2 linked regions of the Ketobacter sp. MCCC 1A13808 genome follow. The main gene of each other region encodes a partner of the protein of the gene in region 2 in a complex. Links are inferred from orthologs where the notes say so. Each region holds a gene or a part of one and is shown on either strand. Other genes may lie near its edges. The genes, in order: cheY and FT643_RS13820.

Region 1 (11,465 bases), on a different replicon or contig from region 2:
TTCTTTTCGCTGCCGATTCTGAAGGCCGCTGGCGGCCGGCTTTTCTTCGCTAGCACCCATTTTATAATCCGCTGGGGCAGCACCCTTGTCTGGCGTTGCTTTTACGGATTCATTTTTTGAAATCACCAACGCAATACGCCGGTTTTTACTGCGCCCGTCTGCAGTATCATTACTGGCAATCGGGTGAAATTCGCCATAGCCTACGGCGGCCATACGGCCAGGATCAACGTCCATATACGAAAACAGGCGCACCACACTGGCCGCCCGTGCCGCTGACAACTCCCAATTCGATGGGTATTGCGCGGTTTCAATGGGAACGTTGTCGGTATAGCCTTCGACGTGAATGGGGTTTTTCTGCCCTTTCAGGATGTCTGCAATTTTCTCCAGCACGGTTTCTGCTTCGGCGGACAACGATGCGCTGCCGCTGGGATACAGCACGCTGGCCCGGATGTTGACTTCAATCCACTCATCGTTACTGCGGATTTCTACATCGTTGTTTGCGATTTGCTGTTGCAACGAAGTCGCCAGCTGATCAGATATTTTCGACAATCGGGCCACTTCGTTATCACGCAGTTTTCCCTGCCTGAACGATTTGGATTCGACGTCATCAAAAATACCTTCGATTCCATATTTAAAGTCATCATTACTCGGGTATTCGCCAGGGATCGGTAATTTAATCAAACTGTCGTTACTTTGTTGAAGATCCTTATCGCCCACCGACGTTGGATCGTAGGTTTTTGGTTGGGCATTAAATACAGCAACCAAGGAATCCGATAGAACTTTGTATTTACCTTCATTAACTGACGAGATCGAATACATGACAACGAAGAAAGCGAACAACAACGTAATAAAATCCGCGTAGGAAATCACCCAGCGTTCATGGTTTTCAGGTTCTTCCGGCTCTCGTTTTCGTATCATGATCTGCCCCTCACTTGTTGAGGTAGCCTTCGAGTTTCATTTCAATGGTACGCGGATTTTCACCATCGGCAATGGCGATCAAGCCTTCGATAATCATTTCCCGCAGATTACTTTGCGACTTGACCGTCGATTTTAATTTGGCAGCAACAGGCAGGAATAGCATATTTGCAAGCCCCACACCATAAATAGTAGCGACGAATGCAGTGGCGATTCCGGCCCCCAATTTACTGGGGTCGGCCAGATTACCCATCACATGTATCAGCCCCATAACCGCCCCAATAATGCCAATCGTGGGTGAGTAACCACCCATCGCTTCAAATACCTTGGCCGCATGCAGGTGCCTGTCTTCCTGGGTAATCAATTCCACTTCCAGAATACTGCGGATGGATTCAGGTTCACCGCCGTCCACCAGCAATTGCAATCCCTTTCGGGAGAACTCATCGCTCTCGGTTTCTGCCAGCGCCTCCAGACCGAGCAATCCTTCTTTGCGCGCAGTAGTACTCCAGCTTATAACGCGGTCGATACTGCCCCGCATATCCAGTGCTGGAGGGAAAACAATCCATCGCGATACTACGAACGCGTGACGAAAGGTTGCCATCGGGGTTTGCAGCATAGCGGCGCCCAACGTGCCCCCTAAAACAATCACCGCAGCAGGACCGTTAGCCAAGCCGGACAGATGGCCGCCCTCCATCGCATTACCACCAACTATGGCGATAATTCCGACTAACAACCCGACAACACTCAATACATCCATAGTAATTAATGTAACTCGCTGATAAGCGTTCCCATATTCTTAATATCGATAACCGCATCGGATAAACCGGCAGATTCCACGGCCATCGGCATTCCGTACACCACGCAACTTTGTTCGTTCTGGGTCCAGATTGTTGCCTTTCCCCGTTTTAATAATTTACACCCTTCCCGGCCATCACTGCCCATTCCGGTAAGCACCACCGCAAGAATTTTTCCACGTACGCTGCGCGCAGCCGAGCCAAAGGTGACATCCACACTGGGCTTATATTGAAACTGGTTATTACCTTCGATGATCGATACGCTTTGGCCGTTATCGCTAACCAGCATCTGCTTGCCACCGGGGGCCAGCAGAGCAAGACCGGGGCGAATTTGGTCGTTTTCTTCCGCTTCTTTTACCCGTATTTTACATAAGCGATCGAGCCGCTCAGCAAACGCTGAGGTGAACGTGCCGGGCATATGCTGAACCAGTAAAATCGGTAATGGAAAATTCGCCGGTAGCGCGGTTAGAATGTTCTGCAGAGCCACCGGGCCGCCGGTTGAAGCACCAATCAGCAGCATCCTTAAACGTTCACTGCCCAGCGAATCCAACGGCGATCGCGAGCGACGCCCTGCTTGCGCAGAGCTAACGTCTGTGGTGACCGGGTTTACCTGCCTGGGCGACGGGCTGGCGGTTGACGTGGACGTTATCGTGGACGGTGCAGAACTCGCCACTGGAGCGGATGTTGTAGCAGTATTATGACGCAGATAAGAACGCCGCCCTGCAATAGCAATGACCCGGTCTTGCAACAGTTTGACGCTGTCACAAGCATCGCCGGACATAGACTCGAAACTTTTCGGCAAATAATCCAGCGCGCCCGCCTCCAACGCATCCAGTGTCACCCGGGCACCTTCATAACTCAGCGAAGAAAACATTAATATAGGCGTTGGCATTTCTGCCATGATGACCCGCACAGCACTGATGCCATCCATCATCGGCATCTCGTAATCCATGGTAATCACATCGGGTTTTAACTGCTTGACCTGGTCGACTGCTTCTTTACCGTTTTCAGCAAACCCCACCACTTTTAAATTGGGGTTTTTTTCAAGAATTTCCTTTATACGGCGACGAAAAAATGCAGAATCGTCAACAACTAAAACACTAATGGGCATTCATCATCTCCGGCCTACACCCGTTGGGCATAAGCTTTAAGCATACTCGGGATGTCCAGAATCAGTGCGATACGACCATCTCCGGTTATAGTGGCACCAGCCATTCCCGGCGTACCATTGAGCATTTTACCGAGGGGCTTTATAACAACCTCTTCCTGACCGATAAGCTGATCCACCACGAAACCCACTTTTTGGGTGCCCACGCTGACAATGACCACGTGGGCTTGCTGATTCTCACTTTCGACACCGTGTATGAGCCAGCGCTTTAGATGAAACAACGGCAATGCTTTCTGCCGCACCACCACCACTTCCTGCCCATCCACCACGTTGGTGCGTGATAAATCCAAATTAAAAATTTCGTTCACATTCACCAACGGCAACGCAAACGCCTGCTTACCGAGCATCACCATTAACGTTGGCATAATCGCAAGCGTCAGAGGTACTTTTATGGCAATACGTGACCCCACCCCTTTTTCGGAATGAACTTCAATAGTACCGTTTAACTGGCTGATTTTGGTTTTCACCACGTCCATGCCGACGCCGCGGCCGGATACATCGGAAATCTGGTCTTTGGTGGAAAAGCCCGGATGAAAGATTAGATTGAAGGCCTCGGTATCATCCAGGCGGGCAGCGGCCTCTTCGTCCATCAAACCTTTATCAATGGCTTTTTTGCGCAACATATCCGGGTCCATACCACCGCCATCGTCGGTGATTGAGAGCACGATATGATCCCCTTCCTGCTCCGCAGACAACACCACTTTGCCCATCCGGGGTTTGCCCATCATCTCCCGCACGTCCGGTGCTTCGATGCCGTGATCAACACTGTTTCTCACCAAATGCACCAACGGATCGGCCAAAGCCTCCACTAGATTCTTATCCAGATCGGTTTCTTCGCCTTCCAGCTCCAGGCTGATTTCTTTTTTCAGGTTGCGGGCCAGATCGCGAACCACTCGCGGAAAGCGTCCGAATACTTTCTTGATCGGCTGCATTCGGGTCTTCATCACTGCGGTTTGCAAATCGCCGGTGACCACGTCCAGATTCGCGACGGCTTTCGACAAATCTTCATCCGCGGTCCTTAAGCCCAGACGCACTAATCGGTTACGCACCAACACCAGTTCGCCCACCATATTCATGATTTCATCCAGGCGCTTGGTATCGACCCTCACGGTATTTTCTGCCGCCGGAGCGGATTCTTTGCCCGCAGGCGGGCGCGCGACCGGCTTTTTCTCGCCGCTTGCAACGGCTGCTTTGGCTACCGGCTCTGACTTGGCTTCCGGCGTCGCATCAGGTGCAACTTTGGCCGGTTTGGGAGAATGCGCGGCCGTTGGGCCTTTGCCTTTTCCATGCATTTGGTCGAGGATCGACTCGAATTCGTCATCGGTGATTTCATCAGACGATGTCGCACCGGTTTTCGGTGCGGCGGCGGCTGTTGAAGCGGATTTTTTCGCTGCTGTTTTGGGACTCGCCTTAGCGGCCGTTTTCGATTTTGCTTTTGCTTTTGGCTTGCCGCTTTCCGCTGCGGGTACCCCGCCGTGTTTTCCTTTGCCGTGCAAGTCATCTAGTAATTTTTCGAATTCGTCATCGCTGATCGAATCCGACGCCGCTACCGCTGTATCGGCTTCTGATTTTTCCTTACTGGCTACAGCAGGACCACCAAATTTTCCCTTACCATGCAACTGATCAAGTAGCGCTTCGAATTCATCATCCGTGATCTCGTCACCGGCGCCGGTACCCGCAGCCGACGGAGTTTCCACAGGTTTACTCTTTTCTTCATCCAAGGCGTCCAGAAATTGCTCGAACTCTTCGTCTGTAATATCGCCTTCAGAAACAACGCTCTCCGCTGTGTCTGCATCCGGGATCGCAGCAACAGCAGGTGACCCGCCCTCCAGAATAGCGTGTAACGCATCCATTAAAGCCGGATCCGCTGCATCGGGGTATTGGCGTGCATGCACTTGAGCGAACATGGAATTGACGGAATCCAACGCTTGCAAGAAGGTGTCCATCAACTCAGCATTGAGTGATAGCTTATGATTACGAAGTAAATCAAAAATGTTCTCAGCGGCGTGACAAAGATCTACCAGGGTATCGAGCTGCAAAAAACCCGCTCCCCCTTTTACCGTGTGAAAACCGCGAAAAATCGCGTTCAGAAGATCGGCGTCGTCAGGGCGATTTTCCAGATCCACCAATTGCTCGGATAGCAGTTCGAGTATCTCACCGGCCTCGACCAAAAAGTCCTGTAAGATTTCCTCGTCGGCGTCGAAACTCATACCTTACTCCTTAAAATCCGAGGCTGGACAACAAGGCATCGACATCATCCTGGCCGGAAACCACGTCGTTGCGTTTTTCCGGTTCCATGATCGGACCTTCCGGCCCGATATCAGGTGCGTTTGCTTTTTCCGTGTTCGGGGTCAGGTCATCGTGCTTGACACCGGTGATCTCATCAATGGAACCGGCCATAGCGACCAGGTTGACCAGTTCCACTTCAACTTCCTGAACCAGCTCAATAACCCGTTTGATTACCTGACCGGTTAAATCCTGAAAATCCTGAGCCAGCATAATGCCGGACAGATTGGCATTGATCGTCGCGCTTTCTTCCGTGGCTGTTGTCAGGAAAACGCCGACTTTTTTTGACAGCTCGCGGAATTCTTCCGGCCGCATTTCACGGCGTATTAAACGATCCCACTCTAACTTCAACGCTTTTGCTTCATTCGCCAATTGCGCAGAGATCGGCATGGTTGACTCAACCATGTCCATGGTTTTATTGGCTGCACTCTCTGTTTTTTCGATTACATAGTTGAGGCGCTGGGAAGCATCTTGCATTCGCGACATCTCTTCGCGCATTTGTGAATTGGTGGTATCTATGGCAAAGTTTTTTATCGATTCATGCAGACTTCGGGTTAACCGTCCCACCTCATGAAACAGCACTTGATCACGCTTCTGATGCAGTTGAGCAATGGTCTGCATCGCTTCGTTGGCTTCACCACTTTCGAGCTGTTCTAACAGAGTTTTGGCATACTCGACTAACTGTTCCTGTTGCCCTTGTTCCGTCATGCTGTTCTCACATCTGATGTTCACGGTGACTGTAATCAGGCGTCCACTCGTTCAAATATCTTTTCGATCTTTTCTTGTAGCGCCTGCGCCGTAAATGGCTTCACCACATATCCGTTTACCCCGGCCTGAGCAGCTTCAATAATCTGTTCACGCTTGGCTTCTGCCGTCACCATCAATACCGGCAAACTTTGCAGCTTGGCATCGGCTCGAACCTCTTTCAGTAAATCGATCCCGGTCATACCCGGCATATTCCAATCGGTAATAAGGAAATCAAAATCCGAAGATTTGAGTAACGGAAGCGCAGAAGTGCCGTCATCCGCTTCCTGGGTGTTGGTAAACCCCAGATCCCTAAGAAGATTCTTTATAATTCGTCTCATTGTAGAAAAGTCATCAACAATAAGAATTTTCATGTTCTTGTTCAAAGTTGCCTCCACTGAACCCAGTTCACTACGTCTAATGTGCAAACTACGGTGGTTAACATGCTGTTGGAATCCGTCGAGCAGGCAGCACCCGCTGTTCTATCTCTCAACAGACTTTTTACTAAGTCTAGTTGTAGATCTAGCCGTATCCAGTTTTTGTATAAATATCAAAGCCACTCTTGTAGGCGGGTTCGCAATCGTTGAGCAGCCTGACTGTGAATTTGACTCACCCTCGATTCACTAACGCCCAGTACTTCACCGATTTCCTTCAGGTTCAGCTCTTCGTCGTAGTAAAGCGAGATAACCAATTGTTCACGCTCAGAAAGTTGCTCGATTGCCTTAGCCAGGTGATTGCGGAAATCCCCATGCTGCAGTTCTTCAAAAGGGTTCAGGGATTGCTCTTGTTGGCGCTCACTGTCAATAAAATCGTCCGGCGATTCCATTTCATCCAGGCTGAACAAACGTGTCGCCATGCTGTCCTGAAGCATGGCATGGTATTCGTTCAGGGAAATACCCAATTCGTTGGCGATATCCCGGTCATGGGCATCGGCACCGGTGCGATTCTCGACACTGCGGATGGCTTCCTGGATACGGCGCGCATTACGGTGTACCGAGCGCGGCGCCCACTCGCCCTTCCGCACATCATCCACCATCGCCCCGCGAATGCGGATACCGGCGTAGGTTTCGAAGCTGGCGCCCTTGCTATTATCAAAACGCTTGATCGCGTCCAGCAGGCCAATCAAACCAGCTTGATATAAATCTTCAACCGCAACCGAGGACGGCATTCGACCCATCAGGTGATGAGCAATGCGCCTGACCAAGGGCGTGTACTGCTCCACCATCGCATCCAGTTGAGGTGCCGATTTATCGTTATACATATGCTGCTGTCTTTGACCCAACATTGCTTTTGCCTGTCTAACGGGCGGCTACGCCCTGCACCAGACGATCCACGAAAAACTCCAGATGGCCGCGCGGCGTAGTAGGAAGCGGCCATCCGTCAACTTTATTTGCCAGGGTTCGGAATGCCAATGCCGCTTTACTGCGGGGATAGGCTTCCACCACCGGTTTTTGACGCATCACGGCTTTGCGAAGGTATTCATCAAACGGAATGCAACCGCTAAATTGCAACGCGACATCCAGAAAGCGGTCGGTTACTTTGGTGAGCTTGGCGTAGATTTCCCGGCCTTCCTGTTGCGTGCGAACCATATTGGCCAACACATTGAAACGGTACATGCCGTGCTGTTGATTGAGCAGTTTCATCAACGCATACGCGTCGGTAATAGAGGTGGGCTCGTTGGTTACAACAAAAAGGCTCTCCTGGGCTGCCGTAAGAAAACTGACCACCATTTCGGAGATACCTGCAGCGGTATCGATCAGCAATACGTCCACCTGATCGCTCAGCTCACTGAAAGCGTGAATCAGACCGGCGTGCTCCCGCGTGCCCATGCTCACCAATTCCCGGGTGCCTGATGATGCCGGTACGATTTTAATTCCGCCGGGGCCGTCCACCAGGATTTCGGACAAGCTGCATTCGCCATTCAAAACATGGGATAAGTTTTTACGCGCCGTAATACCCAAAAGGATGTCCAGGTTTGCCAGCCCCAGATCGGCGTCCATCAACACCACCCTGCGCCCCATCTCCGCCAGACACACGCCCAGGTTGATTGAGACGTTGCTCTTGCCGACACCACCTTTACCGCCCGTTACTGCGATAACCTGTACAGAATGATTGCTCATAAAATTTTTGTATGCACCTTGGTTCAGTTTGCTAGGCGTAGGCCAGCTCCGCTTCCGCATCCGAAATGGCATCGCTGTAATAATCTGCCACCTCCGCTTCGTCCATTCTGTACCCCTTCGCGAGTGCAATGGCATGATTCAGAAGACGCGTCGCATTCGGTCGCTGTAAGTCATCAGGGATATTCTGACCATCCGTGGTATAGGCTATGGGCAGCTGAGATTCAATGACCATGCTTAAAGCCTCGCCCAAACTTGCGGATTCGTCCAGTTTTGTGAGAATACAACCGTCTAGATTCAGATGTTTATAATCCGCAACCGCTTTATCCAAAATTCTGCGTTGCGTGGTGGAAGACAACACCAACCAGCGCTGCACGTGATCACCCAGGGTTTCCAGCATATCCATCTGTTCCCGGTGAACCTGGTCTTTGTGGCTTAAACCCGCAGTATCGATCAGAACCAGTTTTTTGCGGGACAATCCCCGTAAAATTTGCTCCAGGGACTGTTGCTCAGTGACCACCCGTACCGGTACGTTCAGAATGCGGCCCAACGTGCTGAGCTGCTCATGACCCGCAAGGCGATAACTGTCCGTTGTGACCAGTGCCAAATTCTCGGCGCCGTGTTCCAATACATAGCGTGTGGCTATTTTAGAAATGGTGGTGGTCTTACCCACACCCGCCGGTCCGACGAAGGCAAAAACACCACCGTGGGCCACAATGTCCGCCTGCATTAACGGCAGATCGTCACTCAGCTCCACCAGGCAGGTTTTCCAGGCCTGTTTGATATCGGTATCGGCACGCACATTACGAACCAGCTTCCGGCACAGCGCCGGGGACAAACCCAGGCGCGCCAATTTTTTGAATACGGAGGCGGATAATGGGTTCTGGTGGTTAAAGCTGCCCCAGGCCACATTCGCCATCTGGATATTGAGCATCTGACGCAACTGGCTCAGTTCGCCGCGCATAGCCGCCAGCTCGCTACCGGATTGCGGTGCTTGCTGCTGCGCAACAGGCGCAGGTTCTGCAACCCGGGGAGCCGCCGATTGGGCCTGCATTCGCTGCCGCGCGCGGGCACTGATTTGCACTTGAGGCTCTTGAGTCGATACACCCGACTCCTGCTGCTGACGTTGCTTTAACAACGCGTCAAATTGCTCGTTAGCCTGACCGCGCCGTTGTAGCGCTGCCATTAATTCTGACTTTTCTTCTTCCGTCGGAGCATACCCGTTATGGGCCTCTTTCAGCACCCGGGCAGGATCACCCATTTTGGGTGGTTGCGCGCTGTTATCCATATAATCCGGCATGTGGTTCGCCTTGCGTTCGCGCTCTTTATGCTGTTCCAGCACCTGGTTGTAATCGACGGCGGCAATGATTTCGATGCCGCTCTCGACCTTGCGATTAGACAGAATCACGGCATCAGCACCCAGTTCATCACGCACCAGGTTCAACGCTTGGCGCATATCTGCTGCTATGAATTTTCGTGTGTTCATGGTTTGTTTCCTCATTTGACCGATCCCGTTTATTGACCAACAGAAGCGGTAATCGTGATCTGTTTATTGTCAGGTACTTCGTTGTAAGACAGGACATTCAAACCGGTGACGCTGAAGCGGAGGAAGCGTGACAACATTGGTCTGATGCCCGCGGATACCAGCAATACGGCCGGGTTACCCTGTAATTCCTGCTTCTGTGCCGCATCTGAAACCGATCGCTGTAATTTTTCTGCCAGCCCCGGCTCTATCACTGCGTCACTTGCGTTACCGCCAGAATTTAGTGCCTGTTGTACTGCTTGTAGCAACAACTGTTCCAACTCTGGCTGGAGCGTGATAACAGGCAGCTCATGGCCCACGCCGTATATGGTCTGGACGATCATGCGGGATAATGAAACCCTCGCTGCCGACGTCAGCGCGTCAGCATCTTGACTCTTCGGCGCGACTTCCGCCAACGCCTCTGCAATGGTTCGTATATCGCGGATAGGTACACTTTCCTGCAACAGGTTTTGCAGCACTTTATGTAGCTTGCTCAGGGGCAATGGATTCGGAACCAGGTTTTCGACCAGCTTGGGTGACGCTTTCTGCAGGTTTTCCAATAGTTTCTGTACTTCTTCAAAACCCAAAAGTTCGTGGGAATGCTTTAACATCACCTGATTAATATGAGTTGCAACCACGGTGCTGGCATCCACCACGGTATAACCCATGGTTTGCGCCTGATCCCGTTGATTCGCTTCGATCCAGGCAGCATCCAGTCCAAACGCCGGGTCCTTACATTCAATACCATTAATTTTTCCGAATACCTGACCCGGGTTAATTGCCAATTCACGATCTGCGTGAATTTCGGCTTCGTCAATGGCCACCCCCATCAGGGTAATGCGGTAGGCGTTCGGCAACAGATCCAGGTTATCGCGTATATGCACCGAGGGCATAAGAAACCCCAGTTCCTGAGACAGCTTTTTGCGCACACCCTTGATACGCCCCAGTAACTGCCCTCCTTGCTGCTTGTCTACTAATGGAATCAAGCGGTATCCCACTTCCAGACCGATGGCATCCACCGGCTGAACATCTTCCCAGCCCAGCTCTTTAAATTCACTTTCACGCTGCTGGGCCAATTCTTCCATTTGCTTTTCTTTCACTTGATCATCTTTGTTCGAGATGCCTTTACTCTCACGCTTCTTATGAATCCAATAGGCACCGCCCCCGCAAATAGACGCCAGACCCAGAAAAGCAAAATGCGGCATACCGGGTATCGCCCCCATGATTCCAAGAATCAATGCCGATATACCCAGCGCCTGGGGCGACCCGAACATCTGTGACATCACCTGATTACCCAAATCCTGCGAACTGTTGACCCGGGTAACAATAATCGCCGCCGCAGTAGACAATAACAGTGAGGGAATCTGAGCTACCAGACCGTCGCCGATGGTGAGTAACGCATACACCTTTAAGGCCTCTGAAAAGCCCAGATTGTATTGCGCCATACCGATGCCCAGCCCACCGACTATATTGATAATCAGAATCAGGATACCCGCCACCGCGTCCCCACGGACAAACTTGCTGGCACCGTCCATGGATCCGTAAAAGTCCGCTTCCTGGGTCACTTCTTCGCGGCGTATTTTGGCTTCGTCCTGATTAATTACACCGGCGTTCAGATCCGCATCGATGGACATTTGCTTACCGGGCATCGCATCCAGCGTGAATCGCGCACTGACTTCGGAAATGCGACCGGCGCCTTTGGTGACGACCACGAAATTGATGATCATCAGGATCGCAAAGACCACCAGCCCCACGGTGTAATTACCGCCGATAACCACTTCACCAAAGGATTGAATTACCTTTCCTGCCGCATCCCCCCCTTCGTGACCGCGTAACAAAACAACCCGCGTTGAAGCGACATTGAGCGCCAGACGTAACAACGTCGCTACCAGCAAAATAGTGGGGAAGATAGCGAATTC
Region 2 (11,668 bases):
GGTATCGTTGTGCATGGACTTTAACTTTCGCATATACGCCTTACCGGAGGCAGGAATGAACATCACTTTTCGTGGGTAATTGTCGCCCAGGCTATCCGCTAATAGCGGTATTCTTTCTGTATGCAGATAATCCAGCACAAACTCCGCATTACGCAACCCGACATCACTCATATTCGCGATTATCTTGCCTCCTCCAAAGACTTTTGCTTTCAAGGCACCGCGACGGCCCCCGTTATTTAGAATTTCATTTATCATGTGCTCCATTGCATAGTTTCCGTATCGGGTAGCCTCTCCGGGCACTAGACGAGTTCCCCAGGTAATGCTGTGAACGTCTTTATCGGTGAGCGGAAGCATAAAATGATTCATTCCGCCAATGCCCACTTCTTCGTCCCAGACACAGGCGGACACACAGCTACCCAGAACCGTAGCGATGGCCTCATTCTGTGCCGTCACATAAAATTCACCCGGCAGAATTTTGGCAACGAAACACTTGTGACGCTTATCCCAATAGCGATTAACGTGTTCAAAACCAACCAGACAAGGTGAGATTTTTGTAGCTTCAGTAGTCATAACAAATCTCATTCATAGCCTACGGAACACCGTCCTGCCCACTACCTCAAACCCAATATAATCCGCTGGCAAACTTTCGCTATGTCCCAGCATTAAATAGCCACCCTGACTGAGCAGGGCGTGATACCGTGCGATCAACTCGGCCTGGGTGGCCCGGTCGAAATAGATCAATACGTTACGGCAAAATATTACATCGAACGGCCCTTTCATCGGCCAATCGTGCAACAGGTTCAGGGTTTTAAACGTAATCAGTGCCGCCACCTCACTTTTAATCTTGACGCTATCCGAGGTCGTTGATTTTCCTTTCATAAACCAGCGCTTTTGGCGGTTGTCCTGTAATGCGCTTATTCGCTCCGTTTTATAGATACCGGCCTTCGCTTTCTCAATACACTCACTATCAAGATCGGTGGCTAGAACTTTGGCGTCCCACTCCTGCAGTCTTCCTTGCATCGCTTCTAATAGGCTGATGCCAATACTGTACGGTTCTTCTCCCGTTGAGCAGGCAGCAGACCAAATCCGCAGTTTCCGGTCACTTTTACCCCGTATTAAGTCCGGAATGATCTGGCTTTTCAAATACTCGAAGTGGTGGTTTTCTCTGAAGAAACTGGTTAGGTTTGTGGTAATGGAATTGATAAACGCCGGCAATTCCTGTTCATCGTTTTTCAATCGCTCACAGTAGCTGGAAAAGGATGGCAACCCGGTCTCCCTCACCCGGCGCATAAGCCGGCGATACACCATTTCCCGCTTCCGTTCATCCAGAACGATTCCGGTGCAGTCATAAACCAATTTACAAACAAACCGATACTCTTCTTCACTCAGAGAATATTCATCCGCCCTGCGTTGAGAAGCGCTCGAACTCAAAACTCCTCCCACTCATCATCAGAAGGAACAGCGGCAATATTTGCACCCGCTCGGCGACCTCTCACTACCGCAGCCCGAGGCGAGCGAACCGGAGAGACTACAGCGCGGTCATCTTCACCCGTTTCAAAGAACGCAACCTGATCAAGTAATCCTTGAGCCTGCTCTTCCATGGATTTGCTGGAAGCAGACGCCTGCTCGACCAGTGCCGCATTTTGCTGTGTCATCTCATCCATCTGGGAGACCGCTTTGCTCACTTCGTTAATACCCGCCGCCTGCTCTTTCCCGGCACTGTCTATGTCCGATATCATGGTGACGACTTCGCGAACGGAATCCACCAGTTCACCAAATGTTTTTCCGGTCTCATCAACCAAACGCGTCCCCTTTCCAACGGCATCAACGCTGTCATTGATCAAGCCCTTTATCTCTTTCGCTGCTGCAGCGCTGCGTTGCGCCAGGCTCCGCACTTCGGCGGCGACTACTGCAAACCCACGCCCTTGTTCTCCCGCCCGCGCGGCTTCCACCGCGGCGTTCAAAGCAAGTAGATTGGTTTGGAAGGCAATCTCGTCAATGACGCCGATGATATCCGCAATTTTTTTGCTCGAACGATTAATTTCGTCCATCGCAGAAACCGCGTTCTGTACCACTTCGCCCCCATTACTGGCTTTTTCCATTGCACCACTCGCGAGCTTGGTAGCCTCGGTCGCGTTCTCTGCATTTTGCTGTACCGTAGTGGTCAATTCTTCCATGGCGGAGGCGGTTTCCTCTAAACTTGAGGCCTGCGATTCCGTGCGCTGACTTAAATCAGCGTTGCCCTGGGCTATTTCCCGTGACGCCGAAAACACATTATTCGATGCCAACCGGATTTCGCTCACCATATTATTCAGGCTGTCGACCAAGGAATTCATGGTGTCACCCAGAACGCTGAATTCAGCGCCCAGCGGCACATCGATTTTCTTCGTAAGATCGCCACCGGAAAGTGACATTAACACCTCTTTTATTTTTGCGACGGCATTTTTCCGATCCGTAATATCCGTTGCGTATTTCACGACTTTGTAGGGATTACCATTCAAATCATATATCGGGTTATAAGACGCCTGTATCCATACTTCCTTACCGTCACGACCCAATCGCTTATATTCGCCCGCATCGTATTCACCACGGTTGAGCTTATCCCAGAACATATGATATTCCGCACTTTGGGCGTACGCGGGCTCAACAAAAATACGGTGATGCTTGCCCTCCACGTCCTCTTTCGAATACCCCATCGTTTTCAAAAAGTTATCATTCGCGGTGAGGATGGTGCCATCCAACTGAAATTCGATCACTGCCTGCGACTTGCTGATCGCTTCAATCTGTCCCGCAAAATCAGCGTAGGCGTCCTTTTCTTTGGTGATATCAGCCCACTCCAGAATACTGCCGTTATGATTTCCTTTCGCATCAAAAGATGCTGAAATATATAGGCTAAACGCCAGCGGCCCTACGCGGATTTCCGCACTATGAGGAAGGTTCGCTGGGTCCGCCAAGATTCTGCGCTGGTGTGCCGGATTTTCATGGAAAATATCAATACAGCTGCCAACGATATTGTCAGCCTCAAAATGCTTGAACGCCGATTCAAAGGCGTCAACATTATCGCGCAACAACGTCCTGGTGCCTTCGTTGACATAAGTGACCACAAGATCCTTATCAACCACCATAATGGCAGTTCGTACGGTATCGATAACGGCTTGGTAAAAATGGTTGTCCCGGGCTGTGGTTGCAGCGCCCTTGCCGGGACTTTTCGCCACTGCCTTGCTGGTGGTAGCCCGTCGCCGTGTAGTAGGTGCGCGCTTTTGTGTTTTAGCTGTGTTACCGGTCCGTTTATTCATTTTTTCACCCTACATCCAAAATCAATGTAATTAATATTTAGCCCGCTCGCATGATTGGTTGGCCGGATTGGCTAAGCAATTCATCCACATTCAACAGCGCAACCGAATCCAACAGAATGATGATCTGGTCGCCTAGCGTTGCCATACCCTGAACGAAACAGCCGTCGATATTCCGACCAAGATCGGGCGCTTCCTTAATGTCAGTTGCGTCCACCTTATGGACGTCTGACACGGCATCTACAACCAAACCAACCGATGCTGTTTTTCCGTTTACCTCACCCTGTAACACAATCACCACGGTGGTATTTTTAAAATCGTGCGTTTGATAACGAAAACGCTGCCTCAAATCCACAATGGGAACAATGGTTCCCCGCAAGTTGATCACACCTTTGAGATAGTCCGGCGTATTGGGAATGACCGTAACCGGTGACCACACTCTTATTTCCTGCACGCGCAGAATATCTACACCATATTCTTCGTCGCCCAACAGAAAGGTTAAATACTCCCGGGCAATCCCCAAAGATTCCTTTTTCAACTTACAAATCCTCCAGATCCAGAAGCTGATCAGTCGACAGCAACGTCACTACGCTGTCACCGACATTCACCAGCCCTTCGATCATATTGGTAGGAATATTTGCGCCAAACGCAGGCGCAGCCTTGATTTCTTCCTGATGGGCACTCAGCACATCAGAGACCGCATCCACCACAAAGCCCATCATTCGGCTTTTCTCAACTGACCCTACCGTTAGTACGATAACCACCGTCACGGGCAGATATTCCGTTTTTCCAACACCGAAGCGGATCCGTAAGTCAACTATCGGGATGATGGTCCCGCGGATATTGATAACGCCTTTAACGTAATCCGGTGAATTAGGGATGAGAGTCGGTGCTTCCCAACCGCGAATTTCTTTTACCCGGAGAATATCGACACCGTAATTCTCCTGACCCAATGAAAAGGTTAAATATTCTTTTCCACTACGGATAAAATCCAACCCTTCAAGAATGGCTTCGCCTTCGACAGGGATGGTTGAAGCTAAAGCCTGAATATCCAAGAGCTTCCTCCTTAGGCTGCTTTAAATTGCTTGCGGACCGTTTCGCGTCCACGGGAATCGGAGGCTCGCCGGATCAAACCCGGCACATCCAGTATCATCGAAACCGAACCGTCGCCCAGTATCGTCGCGCCGGAGATACCTTCTACCCTGCGGTAGTTGCTCTCCAGAATTTTGATCACCACTTGCTGTTGTGCCAACAAATCGTCTACCAACAAACCGATTTTTTGTCCTTCCCCTTCTACTACCACCAATAGCCCATTTTCTAACTCGGGGTTATCGGCTTCTATCCCGAATTCCTGATAGATGGGAACGATGGGGACGTTGTCTTCACGCAGTCGATAGAGCACCATATTGCTCGCAACCTTATTCACTAATTCCGACTTAATTTGCAGGGATTCAACGATGCTGACCAGCGGAATGATATACACCTCGGTGCCAACACGAACCAACTGACCGTCGAGGATGGCAAGGGTGAGGGGTAGATGCACCCGAATAGTCGACCCTTTACCCAACTCTGATTCAATTTCGATACGGCCACCCAAAGAACTGATATTACGGCGGACTACGTCCATACCCACGCCACGGCCCGATATATCACTCACCGACTCCGCAGTAGAAAAGCCAGGTTCAAAGATAAGCTCATAAATCTCTTGGGTGGACAGCACCTGGTCAGCACCGACAATGCCTCGTTCCCTGGCTTTGCTTAACACGGCTTCAGGGTTAATTCCGCGACCGTCATCCCGGATCTCGACCACTATATTTCCACCTTTATGGAACGCATCCAGGTAGATTGTTCCGGTTTCCGGTTTCCCTTCTGCCTGACGAACCTCGGGTAATTCAATGCCATGATCGGCGGCGTTTCTTACCAAGTGCACCAGCGGATCGCTGATCTGTTCCATCACGGTTTTGTCCAGCTCCGTATTTTCACCACTCAGTTTTAATTCAATTTTCTTGCCGGTTTTAGAGGACAAGTCCCGGATCATGCGGGGGAAACGGTTAAAGGCGTAGCTGATCGGAAGCATGCGGATCTGCATTACGCTCTCTTGCAATTCCCGCGTATTTTGCAACAGCTGCTCCAGCCCATTTGCAAGCTTGTCCAGCTTGCTCATGTCAAAATTACTGCCCAGTTCCGACAGCATCGATTGCGTAATTACCAATTCGCCAACCAGATTAATGAGGCTATCGACTTTATCGATGCCCACACGGATAGAAGAACTCGCACTGGTGGTAGTCGGACTTCGTGGTTGTTCTGCTACCGCAGCGTTTCCAGGTCCGGAATCCAATACTGGCAAGCTGTCTTCAATAACCGAATCGTTCGAATGGGTAGCGGGTAGCGCTTCTGCCATTGCCGAAGTCACTTGAGTGATGGACGCCGGGGTGACTGAATCCGGCTGCGAAACATCCTCGGTGATTGCTTCTATAGTTAAAGCACATTCGTCAATGACCCAATCGAAAACTTCAAGCACCTGCTCCCGGCTCGCTGCTCCTGTCAGGATAATGGTCCAGGAGATAAAGCATTCGTCTACGGTGAGTTGCTGAAAATCAGGAATTTTCGAGGTGTTAGCGATGACCTGCAACTGGCCCAAATCAGCCAATTCACGAAAAATTCGCGCTGGCTCATTGCCGGTCATTAGAATTTGCGGTTCAGGAAGAAACGTTATCGTCCATCCCGTCACGGCAGCGCCGGGATCCGTATTATCTGTTTCCACGCAAGCGTTTGGTTCGGTGCCGGGCTTATGCGAGAGTAGCGTTTCAACTGCGGCGACCAATGGTTCGGCAATGCTTTTATCTATCGCCGAACCGGATTGAAGTGCTTGCACCATATGCCGCAAACAGTCACTGGACTTGAGCAATAACTCGATCGCGTCCGCATCCAGTACGCGGGTACCGTCCCGAACTTCATCCAGCAAGGTTTCAATGATGTGCGTGAAATCTGCGATTTCTGAAAAGCCGAATGTACCACTGCCACCTTTAATGGAATGGGCAGCACGGAAAATCGCATTGATTAGCTCTGCATCAGGGACAACACCACCGCTTATTTGCAGCAGCCCGTTCTCCATTACATCAAGGCCTTCAAGACTCTCTTCAAAAAATGCTTCATGAAACTGCTGCAAATCAATTGACATAGAGTGAGCCTCTACCTGCAAAAATAGTGACGCTAGCCCAGCACTCGTGCAACCGTAGCTAACAACTTTTCGGGATTAAAGGGTTTCACCAACCAGCCGGTCGCACCCGCTTGCTTACCTTCTGCTTTTTTTCCGTCAGAAGATTCGGTGGTCAGCAATAGGATCGGGGTGTATTTATAGTTGGGCATGGCACGCAGATTCTTCACTAACTCTATTCCGTTCATGACCGGCATATTCAAGTCAGTGATCACGGCATCAAAACGCCCTCCGTTTGCTCGGGCCAGCGCTTGCTGACCATCGCCTGCATCCTGCACTTGGTGCCCGGCAGACTGAAGGGTTGCCGATACCATGTTCCGCATGGACGCGGAATCGTCGACAACTAGAATGTTCGCCATCTAACTTTTACTCCTGAAAACAAAAAGTTCTTTAGCATTACTTTTAACTACGTTACTCATGCAAGGCCCAATTCGCCGTCGAGCCCTAGTAAAGACGCAGTTTCAACCAGTGCTTGACTGGGTTCGCTCCAGGTAAGCCCACCGCCCGTGCGAGCCAACTCCCGGGAAAACGCAACCAATAGTTGCAAGCCCGCCGTATCGGCTTTCACGACATCGGCCGCGCTCAATTCAACGTGGGAAGTCAATTTCAGGGAATTCTGGAGCCCTGCATAGAGTGATGCGGCTTCTGCAATATTAAGCTGTTCGCCGCAATCGTAAGTGGTCTTGCTGGTCATATAATTTCCCTATCCAAACCAATCCGCTACGTAATAAACTGGTCAGCTTTCTTAAACAGTAGTTCAGTGATGGGGTACCCGCACTTAACTAACTTATAATAAATGGAAATAGCCGACTTAATTTTTAACCACTAAGCAACTAAGGTTTTCTTTAAGCAGGTTCTGAATCACCTATATAAGTATGGGCACTGACGCAAATTCCGACAGGAATAGTTCAGTATTTGAGAACTGGGTCAGCTCGGGTGACCCTTTATCTGCCCTGCTTATTGGCCGCAGGCGACTGAAACTTATAAAGAAAACCGGGAGGGCCGCGGGACAATGGGGATTACCCCGGCTCCGACCGACGCCGGAATTGGGGCCCGGGCGGAGCCACACAGGGCGATTAGGCTGTCCAGCCAAAAAGCTAAGGCAGTTTGGTATTTTTGCATTTGAGGTGTCCGGTGTTATCCTGGCACGCTTCCACCCGCACCCCTACAATCCTGAGATTGCTATTTCAGAATGAACAAACTTTAGAAGTTGAGACCATATGAAGAAAATGAAGATTGTTATGGCAACTGACTACCCTATCGGCGGTGAGAAAATTGATGGCGGCGTGCAGGCGGTTTCCAGTTATATCGTAAACGGCCTGAAGAAAATTGAAGAAGTAGACCTGAGTATTATTACCTTCCGTTCCAATATTTCCGAACCGGAAGAAGCCATAGAGGATGGCATCCGCATTCATGTCCTGCCCAGAGCAAAACGGGGCGGCAACCTCACCTTCTACCGAAGCGACTTCAAATCCTTTATGGCATGCGTGAATCAGATTAAACCCGACCTCATCCATGCCCAGGATGCCAGCGTTGAGGGCTATCTGGCTTCGAAATCCGGCTACCCCTCCATGGTTACATTCCATGGCATGATCAGCGAAGATGCCAAATACCGAGCAACCTTCAAAGACCGCATGCGTTTCCGCCTGATTAGCTGGATAGCGGAAAGATATTGCGTCAAAAGCCCGAACCCTAAAATCCTTATCAGCCCTTATGTAAAACGTCATTACGGGGATCGATTAAAAGGAAAATGCGTTCATATCCCGAACCCCATCAAGAACAAGTTCTATGAAGTGGTTCGCCAGGAAGAGCCGGGGCGGATTTTGTACGCTGGCAAGTTGATCCGCAGGAAAGGTATAACTGACTTGATTCAGGCACTCGGTACGCTGGACAAGAGCCTGGAATTCAAGCTGTTTCTGGCAGGTGCGCTCAACGACGAAGCCTACGTTAACCAGATTAAGTTACTGATAAAGCAGCTCAAGCTCGAGGATCGAGTTGAATTTCTTGGTCTGATCAATGAAACTCAGATTTTGGAGGAGTTTTCAAAAGCGTCCATGCTGGTTCTGCCCTCCTATCAAGAGACGGCACCGATGGTCATTCAGCAAGCAATGGCGGCAAAAGTAGCGGTCGCTGCAACCCGAATCTGCGGTGTACCTGACCAGCTTGAAAACGGAGACTGTGGATTGCTTTTTGAGGCCGGTGATATTGAAGGCTGCCGCCAACAAATTCACAAGCTGATAACTGATCAAGAATTCAGAAACAACCTCGTAGAGCGGGCTTATATCAAGGCCAAGAACACCTTCTACGCGGACAAAGTGGTTGCAGAGACCGTTGATTTCTACAAATCGGTTCTGGGATGGTCCCCCTAGGGCATACGCAATGCCCCCCTTATGCCGATTCGAAGAAGGAGTATCGAATGCAAAGTTCCGAGCTAACGCCTATTTTTCCTCTGAACACCCCTATTTTCCCCGGCTGCAAAATGCACCTTCAGATTTTTGAACAACGCTATCTGGATATGGTGTCTCGCTGTATGCGCCAGGGCAGCGGGTTTATCGTGGCGTTACTTTGCCCCGGCTCGGAACAACAGGAAGTCAACCGGCCCGGGCAGGCTGCCGACGACAACGTCCCCTTCTATTTAGTGGGAACCTATGTTGTCATTACTGATTTCGGCCAACTGGGCAACGGATTGCTGTCGATCACCATCGAAGGGCAAACACGCCAACAGCTGGAACAAATCCGGCTGCAGGACAACGGGCTATGGATAGGCACATCACATGTCATTTCCGATGAAGGTGAACTCTCAGCAGATCCGCCGCAACCATTCCGCGAGCTACTAAAAGAATTACTGGAATTGAGCGGCATGAATAAATTAATCACCGACCCGCACAAGCTTGATTCCCAGCAACTCATGAACTATTTGATCATGCTGCTGCCACTGGCATCGTCTACGAAGCAATCACTCCTCACTACGAATAACCTGAAACAACGGTGCGACGATTTACTCGACTGTCTGGAACATATGGCTCAAAAATAATCCGTTTGTTTGCCGCTTATCGACATCCGGTTAAAATTTCGTTACCAGAATTTCTCCAGAAGCTGGACTCGAAGCAGTATAATACCGGCCAATTTTAATCCGGTATGGAATGCCTCAGGAGTAGACCATGATAAAACAAAACATTTTGAAATTTACCGTCGCTAGTACCCTTATGTGCAGTGCCTCTGCGTTTGCCTATCAATACGAAGTGGGCGGCGATTTTGGCAGAGTAGACAGCCCGAACGACGATGACACCATTTTTTCTCTAAGCGGCACCGTGTATATGGAAAATGTGGCAGACCAGGATGGTCCACGCAAAGCCTACCCATTTTTGGCAAAATCGTCGTACGCCAGTTTCGATTATTCGGACAATGGAGACGACGATGAAGACATGACCGTCAGTGGTCGTTATCTGTTTGATCCGGTTAAAGGGTACTTTATAGACGGATCATTGGTTGCCGGTAACGTTGATATATTAACCGTCCTGGGCGGTATGTATCTTACCGATACCTCGACTGTTGAAGGCGGACTGATCCGTTACACGACTGGAGGTGACGACGAATTCCTATTGCATGCCGCCTATGAAAATCTATATTCGCTGGGTACTAACGGCAATATTATGGGCACCGCCTCGCTCACATTGGGGGACATCCGGATTATTGACCTGAGCGCGATGTACTTTATAAATTACGATCTCGGATTGGGGCTGGGGTTTGCCGATACCAGCGTTGATGACAACTCCAGTCAAGACAGCCAGGATCTCACGCTCCAGGTCAGCTATTTTCCCCAACCCAATCTTGAACTGTACGGTTCATACGAAAATTCAGACTATGACGGCGGCGATCTGGATACCTTTTTGTTTGGTGCAAATTTCCGTCTCTGATGCTTAGGTCGTTCCATTCATAAAAATTTAACCGGTATCGGTCATTGGTTTGTATTCTTCACACAAATCAATGACCGATCACCTCATTTAATATTCGCACCTTTTAATGCACTGAAAACGACAAAGCGCCACCGGATTTGTCCACTTCAACCTGCTTTCGCACCTCACGAAACACGTTATATTTTTCTCTTATTAGCCTCGAAAATTTCACTGGTTTAAGACTCTGTGATCGACCCCTCAAATACAAAACTAAAATTATTTTTGCGTTTTACTGCACACCCAACTTTCTATAATGCGCTTGGAAGACTCTATTAAATATTATTGTATTTTTAATTTGCACCACGTTTTAGCACCCAAAAATCTGTAATCCATTCTACCGACAGGAGAGCGATGATGGATAATCGCCAAAGATCACTCCGGCATGCGGGGATGCTGGTGATCGCGCTAGGTTCACTTACCCTGAGCAACACCCTTCACGCCAAAGAATTAATTTTTGAAGACAAACTCGATTCCCTGCAGCAGTTCACTGACTCCGGAAGCCTTTCGGTCGGAAGCAATGGCGTTCGATTACGAGGCGGATTTTGGGGCAGCAGTGATGGCGCCATAACCTCTCACCCGATTCAGATCGAGGGCTATCAAAATCTGGAGATTTCCTTCCAGCATTTCACCAACCGATTGGACAACGATGAATCCGGCATGGCCGCTTATTCAGTAGATGGATCTGAGTTGGTGACACTTTCATCTACTAATTCTGCAAACGGAAACGCGACTTTTGCGTTGAACGGTATACCGCAAAATGCACAAACCCTGACGCTTCATTTTTCTGTCGATACCAGCAGTTTCTTTGAAAGTTATCGGGTTCAGAATATCAAACTGAAAGGCGAACGGCCTGATCCTACTGATCCTACCGATCCTGGTGAGGGACCTGATGTTACTGCAGGTCAACAACAGTATCTGTTCCAATGTGCCAGCTGCCATGGTGAAACGGCTGAAGGTGATCCAATTGGCGTCCCCTTAAACGTGCCCCTGAATAAAGCGGCCGCGATTACTGCTACCCATAACACAATGCCGCCAATCGACCCCTCCGCCTGTGATCTCGATTGTGCGACTGAAATTGTGGAATACCTGGCGCTAACTTATTGGGGTGATACCGACCCGGAAGAACCGACCGATCCAGTGGACCCGGAGCCAACAGGACCGATTCTGGGCGAAGGCACGCCGGACGCTGGCCGCTGTACTGA

The links.
Region 1: the proteins of FT643_RS13820 (region 2) and cheY are in contact, whole or in part, in a solved structure (PDB 1A0O), measured with the Escherichia coli proteins. The link is inferred for Ketobacter sp. MCCC 1A13808 from one-to-one orthologs.

Annotation. Positions count from the first base shown.
Region 1 is NZ_VRKW01000001.1:428,002-439,466, forward strand. Bases 4,601-7,330 are described here. They hold cheY (chemotaxis response regulator CheY), read right to left. Parts: upstream 6,294-7,330; coding sequence 5,907-6,293; downstream 4,601-5,906. Other genes in these bases: FT643_RS01965 (chemotaxis protein CheA), read right to left, coding at 4,601-5,087; FT643_RS01970 (protein phosphatase CheZ), read right to left, coding at 5,098-5,871; FT643_RS01980 (RNA polymerase sigma factor FliA), read right to left, coding at 6,458-7,168; FT643_RS01985 (MinD/ParA family protein), read right to left, coding at 7,206-7,330. Also shown: flagellar motor protein MotD, read right to left, coding at 1-918; FT643_RS01955 (flagellar motor protein), read right to left, coding at 929-1,672; FT643_RS01960 (protein-glutamate methylesterase/protein-glutamine glutaminase), read right to left, coding at 1,678-2,820; more of FT643_RS01965, read right to left, coding at 2,835-4,600; more of FT643_RS01985, read right to left, coding at 7,331-8,027; flagellar biosynthesis protein FlhF, read right to left, coding at 8,059-9,510; flagellar biosynthesis protein FlhA, read right to left, coding at 9,540-11,465. UniProt on the Escherichia coli protein: Involved in the transmission of sensory signals from the chemoreceptors to the flagellar motors.
Region 2 is NZ_VRKW01000007.1:50,499-62,166, forward strand. What follows is about bases 3,918-6,850. They hold FT643_RS13820 (chemotaxis protein CheA), read right to left. Parts: upstream 6,475-6,850; coding sequence 4,360-6,474; downstream 3,918-4,359. Other genes in these bases: FT643_RS13815 (chemotaxis protein CheW), read right to left, coding at 3,918-4,348; FT643_RS13825 (response regulator), read right to left, coding at 6,507-6,850. Also shown: chemoreceptor glutamine deamidase CheD, read right to left, coding at 1-570; FT643_RS13800 (CheR family methyltransferase), read right to left, coding at 583-1,431; FT643_RS13805 (methyl-accepting chemotaxis protein), read right to left, coding at 1,428-3,296; FT643_RS13810 (chemotaxis protein CheW), read right to left, coding at 3,334-3,831; more of FT643_RS13815, read right to left, coding at 3,833-3,917; more of FT643_RS13825, read right to left, coding at 6,851-6,869; FT643_RS13830 (STAS domain-containing protein), read right to left, coding at 6,926-7,204; FT643_RS13835 (glycosyltransferase family 4 protein), read left to right, coding at 7,752-8,879; FT643_RS13840 (LON peptidase substrate-binding domain-containing protein), read left to right, coding at 8,927-9,544; FT643_RS13845 (hypothetical protein), read left to right, coding at 9,672-10,427; FT643_RS13850 (outer membrane protein assembly factor BamB family protein), read left to right, coding at 10,818-11,668. UniProt on the Escherichia coli protein: Involved in the transmission of sensory signals from the chemoreceptors to the flagellar motors. CheA is autophosphorylated; it can transfer its phosphate group to either CheB or CheY.